3 regions of the Chryseobacterium sp. C-71 genome follow, and region 2 is predicted to be linked to each of the others. Evidence: riboswitches for the same ligand, from Rfam matches in the RefSeq annotation. Region 2 holds a riboswitch; each other region holds the start of a gene.
The links. Region 2 has a riboswitch for thiamine pyrophosphate ahead of LNP04_RS07585 (class I SAM-dependent methyltransferase). Riboswitches for the same ligand answer to the same signal wherever they lie in the genome.
Positions count from the first base shown of each region.

Region 1: linked by a shared signal. The riboswitch ahead of LNP04_RS09810 (TonB-dependent receptor) and the one ahead of LNP04_RS07585 (class I SAM-dependent methyltransferase) in region 2 are both predicted to bind thiamine pyrophosphate.
Region 3: linked by a shared signal. The riboswitch ahead of pnuC (nicotinamide riboside transporter PnuC) and the one ahead of LNP04_RS07585 (class I SAM-dependent methyltransferase) in region 2 are both predicted to bind thiamine pyrophosphate.

Region 1 covers NZ_CP087131.1:2,149,497-2,153,775, forward strand. Annotated here, with positions in the region: gene LNP04_RS09805 (hypothetical protein) at 1-151, opposite strand, end outside; gene LNP04_RS09810 (TonB-dependent receptor) at 434-2,536, opposite strand; TPP riboswitch at 2,581-2,674, opposite strand; gene LNP04_RS09815 (WG repeat-containing protein) at 2,709-3,470, opposite strand; gene LNP04_RS09820 (bifunctional aconitate hydratase 2/2-methylisocitrate dehydratase) at 3,868-4,279, shown strand, end outside.
Region 2 covers NZ_CP087131.1:1,678,176-1,682,454, reverse strand. Annotated here, with positions in the region: gene LNP04_RS07595 (thiamine phosphate synthase) at 1-425, opposite strand, end outside; gene LNP04_RS07590 (AIR synthase family protein) at 425-1,474, opposite strand; gene LNP04_RS07585 (class I SAM-dependent methyltransferase) at 1,471-2,193, opposite strand; TPP riboswitch at 2,258-2,346, opposite strand; gene LNP04_RS07580 (hypothetical protein) at 2,617-4,279, opposite strand, start outside.
Region 3 covers NZ_CP087131.1:752,058-756,336, reverse strand. Annotated here, with positions in the region: gene nudK (GDP-mannose pyrophosphatase NudK) at 1-279, opposite strand, end outside; gene LNP04_RS03390 (TIGR01777 family oxidoreductase) at 315-1,223, opposite strand; gene LNP04_RS03385 (hypothetical protein) at 1,244-1,582, opposite strand; gene LNP04_RS03380 (HPP family protein) at 1,588-2,184, opposite strand; TPP riboswitch at 2,302-2,407, shown strand; gene pnuC (nicotinamide riboside transporter PnuC) at 2,431-3,027, shown strand; gene LNP04_RS03370 (hypothetical protein) at 3,014-4,057, shown strand; gene LNP04_RS03365 (hypothetical protein) at 4,115-4,279, opposite strand, start outside.

The DNA.
Region 1 (4,279 bases), 470 kb from region 2:
GAAACGCAATTTTGGTAGAGGGAGGGAGGATGCTTCCGTTTTCTGAATTGAGGACTGCTTTAGAATTTTCCAGAGAAAATACACCAAACTTCGGAACGGTGACCGTTCCAAATTGTTTCAAATAGTCTAAAATGTAAGCTGAAATATTCATTTGACGGCAAATTTATAACTTTTTCGTGACTTTTTCAGAGATTTGTTTGCAATATAAACGATGGAATGCTTCCCACGGATTACATAGATCAACACAGATTTTTTTTTCGAACAAACTTAAAATTTGTCATACCTCAACCGCTTGATCTGTGAAAATCTATGAAATCTGTGGGAATAGCTTTTTGTCATTTAATTGAAAACAAAAAAGACTGCCGAAGCAGTCTTTAAAAAAATTAATCTGAACTTTATTGAAATATAATAATATGAAATGGTGTATAATTAATTACTGAATTTTCCAACTAACGCCAAACATAAAGTTGGTTCCTGCCTGAGAAAAATATATGGGTCCGTCATAAACATAACCGTTGTTGACATATTTCTGATTAAAAATATTATTGACCAACAATTTTAAAGCAACATCATGTTTTGCAATTTTAAATTGATACTGAGCATTAAAATCTGTCAGAAAATAATCTTTCAACTGCAAATCCTGGGTTTCTGTATTATCTAAATACTGATTCCCAACATATTGATTCATCAAAGCAAACTGCAAATTATGGGTAGGATTAAATCTCAAACCTAAATTGGCAATTACATTGGGTGAGAAAGATATTTCCGTGTTTCCTAATTGATTAATTCCTGTTTCGTTTTCAATTCTGAAATCAAGATTTCTGTTTTGGCTCAAACTTACATTTCCAGAAACTTCCCATTGCTTTGAAAGTTTAGCCAAAGCACCGACTTCAATACCTCTTCTGAAACTTTTCCCTGAATTGGTTCTGATGAATTCTCCGATATTGCTGATCTGTCCGTTTAAAACCAACTGATTCAGGTAATACATATAATATAGATTGGCTGTGAAAGCGACTTTCCCGAACTGCTTCTCAAAACCCGCTTCAAAATCATGTAGCTTTTCTGATTTTACATCATTGTTTGCAATCAAATCATCACGATTCGGTTCTCGTTGCGCATGAGCATAAGAAACGAATACTTTTCCGTTACCTAATTTATAATTGACACCAGCTTTTGGATTAAAAAATAGCCAGTTTTTATTTAAATCTGCCCCTTCGTCATCGCCTGCCATTAAGATTTTCGTATCATAATCGATGTTTCTTAATTGTAGATCTCCGAAGAATTCGAAATCATTTACTTTAACCAAGGCTTTAGCAAAACCCGCCACTTCATTTTTCACAGAACGGTTTCTGTAATATTCATGCTCCTGAATCTGCGGAACAAAAACATCTGTTACATTTCCATAATGTCTTCCGTAATACTGATTTCCGACAACGCCGAAATTCAGATCAAGATTATCAAACTTTCCGTATAGTGTTGAAACAATACCGTAGAAATCATTATTCAGCCATTTTTTTCTGATAAAATCAGAATACTCGTCACCATTGAAATCAGGCAGGGCATATCTTGCATAAGGATCTCCCTGTTTATAATTTTCGTAATACCCTCTTCCTTTAGTGTAGTGCAAAGTGGTTTCTAAACTCCATCTTTCATTCAAACCTTGCTCCCAAAGTAATTGATAATGATTTTGTCTGTAATTATCAGTTTCGTTATCATAAAATCCGACTACATTTTCCCAGTTTGCATCATAGATTGCACCTGAAATATTGTATTTAGGATTGGTTTCCCATGTTTTCCTGTCGACTCCGTTCCAGGCCTGATAGGTTTTTTCTTTTCCACCAAATGCCATCAGACGAAGCTTCGTTTTTCCTTCTTCAAATAAAGCAGTAAAATTGTAAGAATTTAAATCTGAAAAAGCTCGGTCGATATAACCGTCAGAATGAATGTGAGAATATCTTCCCATCACAGAAAGACGGTCTTTCCAGAATTTACCAGAACCTACCTCAGCAGAATATTTGTATGTATTAAATAAACCGTAGCTGTCATCTGTTTTAAAATAAAACTTTTCTTCAGGCTCTTTAGAAATCACATTGATACTTGCCCCGAAAGCCGAAACTCCGTTGTTGGAAGTTCCCACACCTCTTTGTATCACAATCTGAGACGCTGAGCTCGTAAGATCCGGAACGTTGACAAAGAAAGTTCCCTGACTTTCAGAATCGTTGAACGGAACACCATTCATCATCACGTTAATTCCTCTTCCTGCAACCCCACGAATTCTAAAACCCGTGTATCCAACGCCATTTCCAGCATCGGAAGTTGAGATAATTGAGGTTTGATTTTTTAAGAGAATTGGTAAATCCTGCCCAAGGTTTCTGCCATCCAAATCCTTCTGTACATTGATGATTTCCTTGGCAACCGGCAATCTTTTGGTAAAGTTGACAGCTTCGATTTCTCTGACTTTCAGAGAATCTGTATTCTGAGTTTGTGCAAAACCCATAGAACTTGCGGTAAGTCCTAAAAAAATAAATCCTTTCATTCTTATAAATTTTTAAAATTTAATGGAATAAAAGGGGATCGATAAGATATTATGATACAACATCCCTAAACAGCATTACCCGTTCCAGGTTCATTGGGTATAATCTCAGCCCCCATTGGAGCACCCCTTTAATTTCAGCGCAAAATTACAAAAATTTGATGATGTTACAAATTTAATAGGATTTGTTATTGGAATCAATATAGTAATAGTTGATATCATCTTTAGTCACTTCAAACATTTTCCCCAATTTCCAGCTATAGTTTCTTTTGATATCAGCATATTCAAATGGAATGATAATATTGTTGTTGACATCGATGATGCCAAATTTATCCTTATGCGAAGCCACAATCATAGGATTTGACAAATCATCACCTTCTAAAATATGTAAATATTCATATTTTGGATAAATTTTAAAATGCGAGCGGTCAGATGGGTTACTAAACTTAGAATCTTCTATAATTCCATACGAGCCATTTAAAATATAAGCATGAAAAAGTTGTTTTTTAAATTCAGTCTGACACTTTCCCAAATCTGCATTTTTAAATTGGTATAATCTTTTTCCGGCCTGATTGATTCTGTATGAAATACCGTTCTTTTCAACTGTCGCAAAATTAGACGTGCCAAACTTCTTGGCTTTAGGATTTGGTGAATTTAAAAGATTGCAATCTTCAGCAAAAAACATGGCAATGTGGTACTCGGGAGTCACTACGAATTTACCTTTTTGATTGACATATCCAAAATTACCATTTAATTTTTGCGGAATTAATAAAGGAACATTTTCATTAATAACCACCAAATTACTTTCAGGTTTTTTCTTAACAATCTGTTTTACCGGATTCTTCTTAACAACTAACTTATTACTTTTCAAAACCTTAGACTGAGCAACGAAACTCATTGATAAAAGAATAAAAATAACATTGAAAATTTTCTTCATGATTGTTTGTGTTCAAAATATCTGCCAAAAATAGAAAATATAAAACACATATTTATACAGAATCTAAATAATTTAGACCAAAAAAAATATTAAAATTCCGTATTTTTGGGAACATTTTTAAATGTTTGATAATATTAAAACGTTTTTAAGCCACAACATTTGATTGCAACACATCAAAAGCCACCCAAACGTTTTATCCGAAAAGAGTTTTTGCGGCGAGACAGATTGCAGGTAAACCACTTACATTTTCAGAGAAAGTCCTTTTACTATTTACCCATTGGGACAGATTATTATCTCTCATTTTTAGAAATGGTGTAGATCATACAGCTTGCTTCTGTACTTTCAGATGGCAACTATTCAATATCTACCTTTAATTTTTTAAAAAGAACTTCTATTTATGAATATTTATCAGGATTACATCCAAGAGATTGAAGAAAGAAAAACTCAGGGTCTTCACCCAAAACCAATTGATGGTGCCGAACTTTTAAGCGCAATCATTTCACAAATTAAAGATACCAATAACGAATACAGAGCAGATTCTCTGAAATTCTTTATCTACAACAGTTTACCGGGTACAACACCTGCTGCTGTTGTGAAAGCTCAGTTTTTAAAAGAAATCATTTTAGGTGAATCCGTATTAGAAGAAATAACTCCTGCTTTTGCATTCGAGTTATTATCTCACATGAAAGGTGGTCCTTCAATCAAAGTATTGTTGGATTTAGCTTTAGGTAACGATGCTAATATTGCTAAAGAAGCTGCAAACGTTCTAAAAACTCAGGTTTTCCTTTACGAAGCTGACACAGATCGTT
Region 2 (4,279 bases):
CTGTTTGCGGTTTTTGACGGAAACATCGAGCAGAAAGAAATATAATCGAACTGATTTTCTTCGGCATATTCAATCGTTGAAAGTTCATTATTACAGGTAATTCCTGTAATGAAATCGCAATGGATCTCTTTTTTAATCTGAATGAAATTTTCAGGAATTTCATCAAAATGAATTCCATCAAAATGAATTTGATTTAAATATTCCCAGCGATTATTGATGATCAAGGGAATATTATTTGACGAAGTAATCTCATGACTTTTTAAAAGCAGTTCTTCAATATTCTGATTTTCTTTAAAATTGTCCAAGATCTGAATGGCTGATATTTTTTCTTTTACAATTAAATTCAATTTAGAAAAAAGAATTTCCTCATCCATCGAAGGATCGATAATCAGATAGATTCCTGATTGTATGGTTTGCTTTTTCATTATTTCCAGCCGTTTTTATAAGCGTTAAAGAATGCTTTCCAATAAGGGTCTTCCTCGAAATACATTAAATCAGTTGCTTGTTCGTTTTCAATTAATTTAATTCCGTCAGATTTTTCGGTAATCACGCCAACTTCTGTACATGGAATATGATTTGCCTCCAATCTTGAAATAATCTCCGAAGCCTTCTCTTTTTTACATGTAATGATCATTGACCCCGCACCAATGCAATATCTCGGATCTAGCGAAAACAAATTACAAACTTCTGACTGGACTTCTCCAATCGGAAGTTTTTCATTAAATATTTCTGCTCCATTTCCTGATGCTATGGCTAGTTCGTAAATCGCTCCCAAAACGCCGCCTTCCGTTACATCATGCATCGCAGTCACTCCTGAATTCTTATTTTGTACGGCAGTTAGGGCGTCTTTCAATGATGAGGTTTCGTAAAAGGAAGCCGATGCTGAATAGTAAAATTCTTTCCCTGCTTTATTTTTTACAGTTTCCGGAAAACTCATTGCTAAAATGGCAACCGATGAAAGTGCGCTTGTTTTGGTCACTAAAATTGAATCGCCGGGTTTTGCATATTTCGAAACTAAAATTTCTTCTTTCTGAGCAATGGTAATAAAAGTTCCGCCACCTGCAATAGTAGAGTTTTGACCTTCGATAAATCCCGTGTGTCCGCCGGTAATGCTTACGTCAATATCTTTACAAAACTGATGAATGTAATTCCAATAAATTTCAAAATCATTTTTAGAAAGATGAGCAGGAAGATTTAAAACAAACTGTCCGAACGTCGGTGCGAAGCCTGTGGTCGCCATATCATTCGCCATAAGATGAACTGACAGCCAAGCCGATTCTTCCAAACCTAAAGACGGAATCAAAGAAAGAGGATCACTCGTCAAAGCCATCGCTTTTCCGCCATGCAGATCGACTACGGAGACATCAACACCAAACTCAGGACCGACGCGTACTTCATCACGTTTTTTTCCGCATCGCTGTTTCAGGAAATCTTCAAATTGGGAATGATTTATTTTTCCTAAGGTTTCAATCATTCCACATCATTTAGCTGGATGTATAAACCAAAGAAATCGCCTACCGGAAGGTTCCATTGCTGTACAGGAAACCATTTTGGAAGTCCGGTGCATGTCCATTCAATTGTATATTTTCTTCCGACTAAAGCTTTTTCGATAATCTCTGTCAGCATTTTCGGAGTGTAGAAAGTTGCGGTCACGTAAAAAGGATTTTTCCCGAACAGCTGTTGCACTCTTCTTCTTGCGACCTTTGGGGAGTTCCTGTTCATCATTCCCATTGCAATTCCGTACTTCGCAACTCGGGCTGCCTCCCGAATAACTTTTACAGAATCTTTATAATATTCAAATGTTGTGATGAATGCCAATGAATCGAACGTATGATCTTTAAAAGGCATAAAATGAGAATCTGCCATCACCAGATCGCCTTCGAAAAGATGAACGGCTTGTGATAACATGAGAGGAGAAATGTCTCCGCCGGTTGCTTCAATCCCGATATTTTTCCACCAGCGTGTAAATCGGGTAGTACCACATCCGAATTCTAATAATGTTTTTACTCGTTGATCTTTGGAAATGAGCTGTTCCATTACTTTTTTCTGCCAGATTTCGGCTCGTTTGTATCTGCCTTCATACCATAATTCGTAGGTGTCGGTATGTTCTCTATTGAAAAACCATTCGGGTCTTCCTTGCCAGTTTTTGTCTTGTTGTGGGATAAGTTCTCCGGAATACTTTGTTACTTCCATTTTATGTTGATTTATTCAGTTCAGACCACAGATAAGCATGCGAACGAATAAAGCATAAAATGAAAATATTTTAAGCAGACATCCCTACGTTGGCATTATCCAAATCAGGTTATCGGGTATGATCTCAGCCTTGCGGCACCCCGTGTATTATTACTGAACAAATATAAGGAAAATGTAGAAAGGTAAAAGTATAAAGAGCCAAGTAAAAAGTAAAAGTTATTGATCCTATAGAAGGGTGTGGGCATTAAGATTTTGTTGCGAACCACGAAGTGGTTCAATATTAATAGCCGTGGGTGAAACCCATGGACAATAAGAAGGTGATGTATATTTGGCGGAATTTTACAGAACCACGAAGTGGTTCAATTTAAAACTCATGAAATGGAAAATATTACCTTATTTTCTGTTATAACCTTCATCTAAATTTTAAAAACTCGCCTTGACCTGCATACTCCCAATGTGAATCGTACGGTCACCCGAATTTCTGCCTTCATAATTTAAATTTAATTGTAAGAAAGAATTGATTGCCTGCTGTACAAAGACACTCCAGACCTGATTTTTGCCTGGTTTTAAACCATCGAGCATTTGGTTTCCTACAATGCTGAAATTGTTTCCGGTAAAATTATTGTTGATGAATGAGAAATTTCCTCTGATGGAAGTTTTCTTGCGTTCCCACTGAAGTGTTCCGGTGATGTCAAAAGCTTTTAAGAACTCTTCGCCATCCACTCTTTTCTTTTCGCGGTAAGCTGAAGAAAATTCGGCTTGTATGGCGTCGGTAAACTTGTACGTTGCTTTTGGTTTTGTCTCAAAATTATTCAGTCGGTAATCTCTCGTTGCAAAAAGTTGAGAGGAGTTTTGTAAATCATGAACAGAGTTTTCCCAATCTACCCTGAATTCTTTATTAAACCAATATCCAAGATTGACGAAATGCGAAGTCTGATTCCGTTCTTCGTTACTGAAATTGGCATTGATGAGGTTGTCGTTGGCAATGAAACGATAATTTCCGTTCCACCCGGATATTTCGGTTGGGTTAAACTGAACGGAAGCTAAAATATTCTGGTTTTTGAGAATCTGATCATCACTTTTTTCAAACGGATTCAAAACCAAAACTTTTTCTCTTTTGAAATAAGAATTTTGTGAATTTAAGGATACATTAAAATTCCAGCGCTTTAAAAACTTATTTTCTGAATCAAATATAATTGCCGGATTCACAAATAACGCCAACTGCAATTTGTTTTTGTTGGAAGGAATATACCGCACAGAATTGGTGTAAATCCTAATGTATTGTGCCAAATCTGAGTATTCTGCAATTTCAAATTCATCGAGCTGTTGAACGCCGTCACCATTATAGTCGGTCCATTTGTACACACCTTGCCCGTCGGTCACTTTGATGTATTGGAACTCACGTTGTGCCTCCTGTCCGTTTCCTAATTCGTAAAATGCCTGCAAACGCATTCCGTTTTTGAATAACTGTTGATTGTAAAGTATGTTTCCTACAACAAAATCTTTATTCTGATTCATATCTACATCTTCATTTTTATAGAAGAATTTTCTATAATGAATCAAAGCATTTAAAGTCGTTTTTTCTGTTTTAATTAATTGACTTTCTGCCATGAATCCCAAGATCCTGTTCATATTCTGAAGTCTATTGTCACGCACAGAGTCGTTATCTCTGATGTACATTTTAGCTAAAAGCTTGGTTCTTGTACTATCACCGATTTTCTTTTGAACAAACAATTCTTTCCAGCTGAAACTGGTGACATCCATCAATTGGGTTTCATTAAATTTCTTTTCGTTGTGCTCCATGCTTCCGCCTAAAGCCCAGCTTCCTTTTTTGCCGGTATATTCTGTGGCAGCGCCTCCACGGATAAATTTTGTATCCTGTAAAGTAGCATTGGTATCCAAGTAAGACAAGTTTCCTTTGGTAAGAAATTTCCCTTTGATCCAGCTGAAGTCTAAATCGTTTTTGATTCCTTTGTAAGAATCTTGCTCGTCAAGATAGTTGACACGATAATTTAATGCCGATTTATTATTCCATTTATTTAAAAAATTAAAAATAAATCTATTTTGTGTTCTTCCGCTAAATTCC
Region 3 (4,279 bases), 930 kb from region 2:
ATGGTCATTATCCAATAAACCTGCACAAGCTTCAATCAACATTCCGTCAGTATTTCCGTTGATGTAGGTTGGCATGCGAAATTGCTTGGTCAAAATTACATTTTTTGTACTTGTGTTGTACAATAAAATGACTGCTCCATTTCCTCTGTCATAGGCTTCTCTGCTTTGGGTTTCGGTGGTTCCGTCTTTTTTTAGAATATTGAATGTGATTTTTTTTAAAGTGTACCAGTTATCTGAAAGAATTTCAGTCTTTTCAATATGAACGTTTGTATTTTGCATAGATTTTACAATCTTTTTTATATATTTTATTTAAATTAATTTTTCCTGAATAGATCCTCCAAAGCATTTTTCAGGTTCGGAAATTTAAATTGAAAACCTGAATTCTGAAGCTTTTCCGAAGATGTTCTTGAGCCTTCAAGCAGTGCAACAGACAGTTCGCCAAACATTAGCTTCATCACAAATCCCGGAATATTAGGCATAAATAGGGGTTTGTCTAAAACTTCCGCAATTTCTTTTGTTAAATTTTCATTATCAGTATGTTGTGGTGCTGATGCATTGTAAGCACCTTTTATATTTTCGTTTTTCACGGCGTATTCAAAAACGGAAGAAAGATCATCGATATGAATCCACGGAATGTACTGTCTTCCTGTTCCGATCGGCGACCCGATACCAAGTTTTACCGGAGCAGCCATTTTTTTCAAAGCACCCTCCTTTTCAGAAAGAACGATGGCGATTCGAACTTTTACCACTCTTTCGGCAACACCTTTTTCTAAAAACTCGTCCGCAGCTTTTTCCCAAAGAATAACGACTTCACTAAGGAAATCATTTCCTTTTTCGTCTTCTTCCTTAAAAATTTTCTCAGAAGTAATCGCTCCGTAAATACCAACGGCAGATGCTGAAATGAAAGATTTCAGTTGAATGTTTTTCTTTTGTAAAGTTTTTAAAATCAGTTGTGCAGAGTCTACACGGCTGGAAATAATTTCTTTCTTACGCTCATCAGTCCATCTTTTTTCTGAAATATTGGCTCCTGCTAAATGGATAACGTGACTGATGTTTTCAAAGGCTTTTTCGTCGATCGTTCCGTTTTTAATATTCCACTCAAAGTCATTTTCATGCTTTTTGGTTCGGGTTAAAAACCGAACAGTGTATTCATTTTCAAGTTTTTTAGCTAAAACTTTTGCGACAGATCCGCCGGCTCCGGTAATTAATACGACTTCTTTCATGTATTGATTTTGGGATTCTTTTAATTCTTAACAATTAAAATATAATCATCATCTAAAAGTTTATAGCCTTGGTCGTAAATAAACTTATATTCAGAACCATTTTTGTAAACTTTAATTTGTGTAAAATAATTAAAATCAAATCCTAAGCCACTCAATTTAGATTGGGCAATTTTAGTTTTACCTTCCAGATTGATATCGCTCAGAATACGGTAATTTCGGCGGAGTTTATTATTCACATTCCGCATCAGATTACTCGAATCTTTATTTTGTTTGTTGTTGTAAGCATTTCTACAGGCGTCATTGCAGAATTTTTTATCTGATCTTCCAATGATTTTTTCGCCACATTCAAGGCATTCCATAGCAATTAATTTTTCAATGGGTGTTTGTGTTTTTTATGTAAAAGTCTTTTCCATTTCGTACTCGTCGGATAGCTTCTGTTTTTAGTAATATTATTAAAAAATAAAGCAACTAAAAGCAAAATAATACAACCCGACAAAACTGGAGAAAGTACGTACCAATATCCTAAATCTGCAATTTTCCCGGGAGAAGTCACGGCAATCAAAGCTGTTGCTCCGCCTGGCGGATGAAGCGTTTTGGTGTACTGCATCAAAACAATTGAAAATGCCACTGCCAAAGGTGCAGAAAGCCATAAGATATTAGGAACAAACTGATAAACAGTGACACCTACCAATGCTGAAATCACATGACCGCCGACAAGATTTCTCGGTTGTGCCAACGGACTTTGAATAGCTCCGTAAATCAATACACTTGATGCGCCGAACGAACCAATTAAGAAAACATTTTCCTGTTCCAATAAATACTGTGACTGCAGAAAAGCGATAATTCCGATTCCGAAAAATGCGCCGAGAAATGACCAAAAATGTTCTTTATAATCAACGAGAGTTTCTTTATAGATTACATATTTTGATACACGGTAGGTTCTTCTGAGCGTCTTCTTCACAGTTTCTGATATTAAAATTTAAAGATACAAAATATCCGTTTACAAACGGCTGTGGAATTTCATTTGCTAAATAAATTCAGCTTTAATTTTTTATTCTCAGAAAAAAGTTTCAATTTTGCCTCATCAATGGGGTGCTGCACGATTGCGGCTGAGATGATACCCAGGAATCTTCCACACCTGATCCGGATAATGCCGGCGTAGGGAATTTGATTTTATCATCTCATCATTTAATTTATAAAAGTTAATTTGATGCAGGAAATTTTACTAAAGACAACCTGGCCGGAATGGCTTGGGGTCTTCTTTTCAATTTTTCAGGTTTTATTGGCCCGAAAAAACAATTCAAACAATTATCTTTTTGGTATTGCCGGAATTTCACTTTCGCTGTATGTAATGTTTTTCGCAAAACTCTATGCGGAATTTACCTTAAATCTTTACTATCTGATGATGAGCATTTACGGCTGGTTGTACTGGAAATTCGGAAAGCAACAATCTGAAACAGTGATTTCAGAAACAACCAATCAGGAAAAACTAATCACCGCTGGAATTGTGTTTGGAACTTTCAGTTTGTTCTGGTTTTTTCTTACGCATTACACCGATTCCGACGTTCCGATTTGGGATTCATTGGTCAGTGCTTTTGCATGGGCAGGAATGTGGCTGATGGCGAGAAGAAAAATCGAAAACTGGATTTTGCTCAATGTCAGCAATATCATCGCAATTCCGTTGTTGATTCACAAAGATTTGTATTTGTATGCGATTTTGACGGCTTTCTTATTCATTGTTGCTATTTCAGGATATTTAGAGTGGCGAAAAATTATTAAAAAAAGAGAAAATGCTTTCGCATAAAGAGATCAGAAATGAAATGTTGGCGGCGTCTGTGGTTTCTCCAGGAATAATGAACGTTATTCATGAGCAGCGTTTGCTTCAGATTTGGGTTCCAAAAAAATATGGCGGATTAGGTTTTCGGTTAAAAGATGGTCTGTCGGTATTATTCGATTGGTCAAAAATTGATGGAAGCTTAGGCTGGATGCTCACTTTATGTTCGGGAGCCAATTTTTTTTCTAGAAATTTAAAACCAAATATTGCTTCAACACTTTTCGCTAACCCAAAAACCTGTTTCGGAGGAAGCGGAATGATTGGCGGAACAGCAGAAAAACAAATCGACGGAACATTCATCATCAACGGACTTTGGCATTTTGCAACGGGAGCGCCACACCTAAGTCATTTTACTTTAAATGCTCAATTAACTGAAAACGGAAATCCTTTGTTGGATGAATCGGGTTCTGAAATCATTCTGTCATTTGTGATTTCTAAAGATCAGGCAGAAATTATTCCCAACTGGAAATCGATGGGCATGAAAGCTACCGGAACGTATTCCTTTAAAGTTAATGATGCAAAAGTTTCTGAAGATTACAGTTTTATTTACGATGAATTTTTTACCGATGATGTTTTAGACAAAATTCCATTTAGGATTTTTGCAGATTTGACTTTACTCGTCAATTATCTTGGGATGGCAGCGCATTTTTCGGAGGAAGCAATTAAAATTCGGCCAAATCTTGACTTGAAATTATTTAATAAAATGATCAATGACAATTTGGAAAAAGCATTTCAATTTGCCGATGAAATTGAAAATTTACTGAATGATTTTAAATTAATAAGTTCTGATAAACAAACAGGGATTCATGGCTTTTCTACAGATTTAGTAAAGAAATTATCGCATCAGATTTTGGAAATTTATTTTCAGTTAGGACTTCGGGCAACGCATACAGATTCTGAAGTTTATCAGATTTTTTGTGATTATTTTACGGCGACGCAGCATTCGAATTTTAGGAGGGAGTTTGGGGAACCAAAATTCAAGATTTCACATCGTAGCTAATGCTTTTCATTTCAATTACAAACCCGTATTTTGTCAATACAATATAAACTGTAGTCATTATAAATCATCATAATTTTTTTCAACTTTATCAATGTTTTTTTTGATAAAATGAAAAATTTTTGTTTCATCTTTTAATTGACTTTTATTCCATATTATCATTTCTTTCATACTATCTAATTTTTTTAAGTTTATATTACATATCAAAATAAAATATAGCTTTAT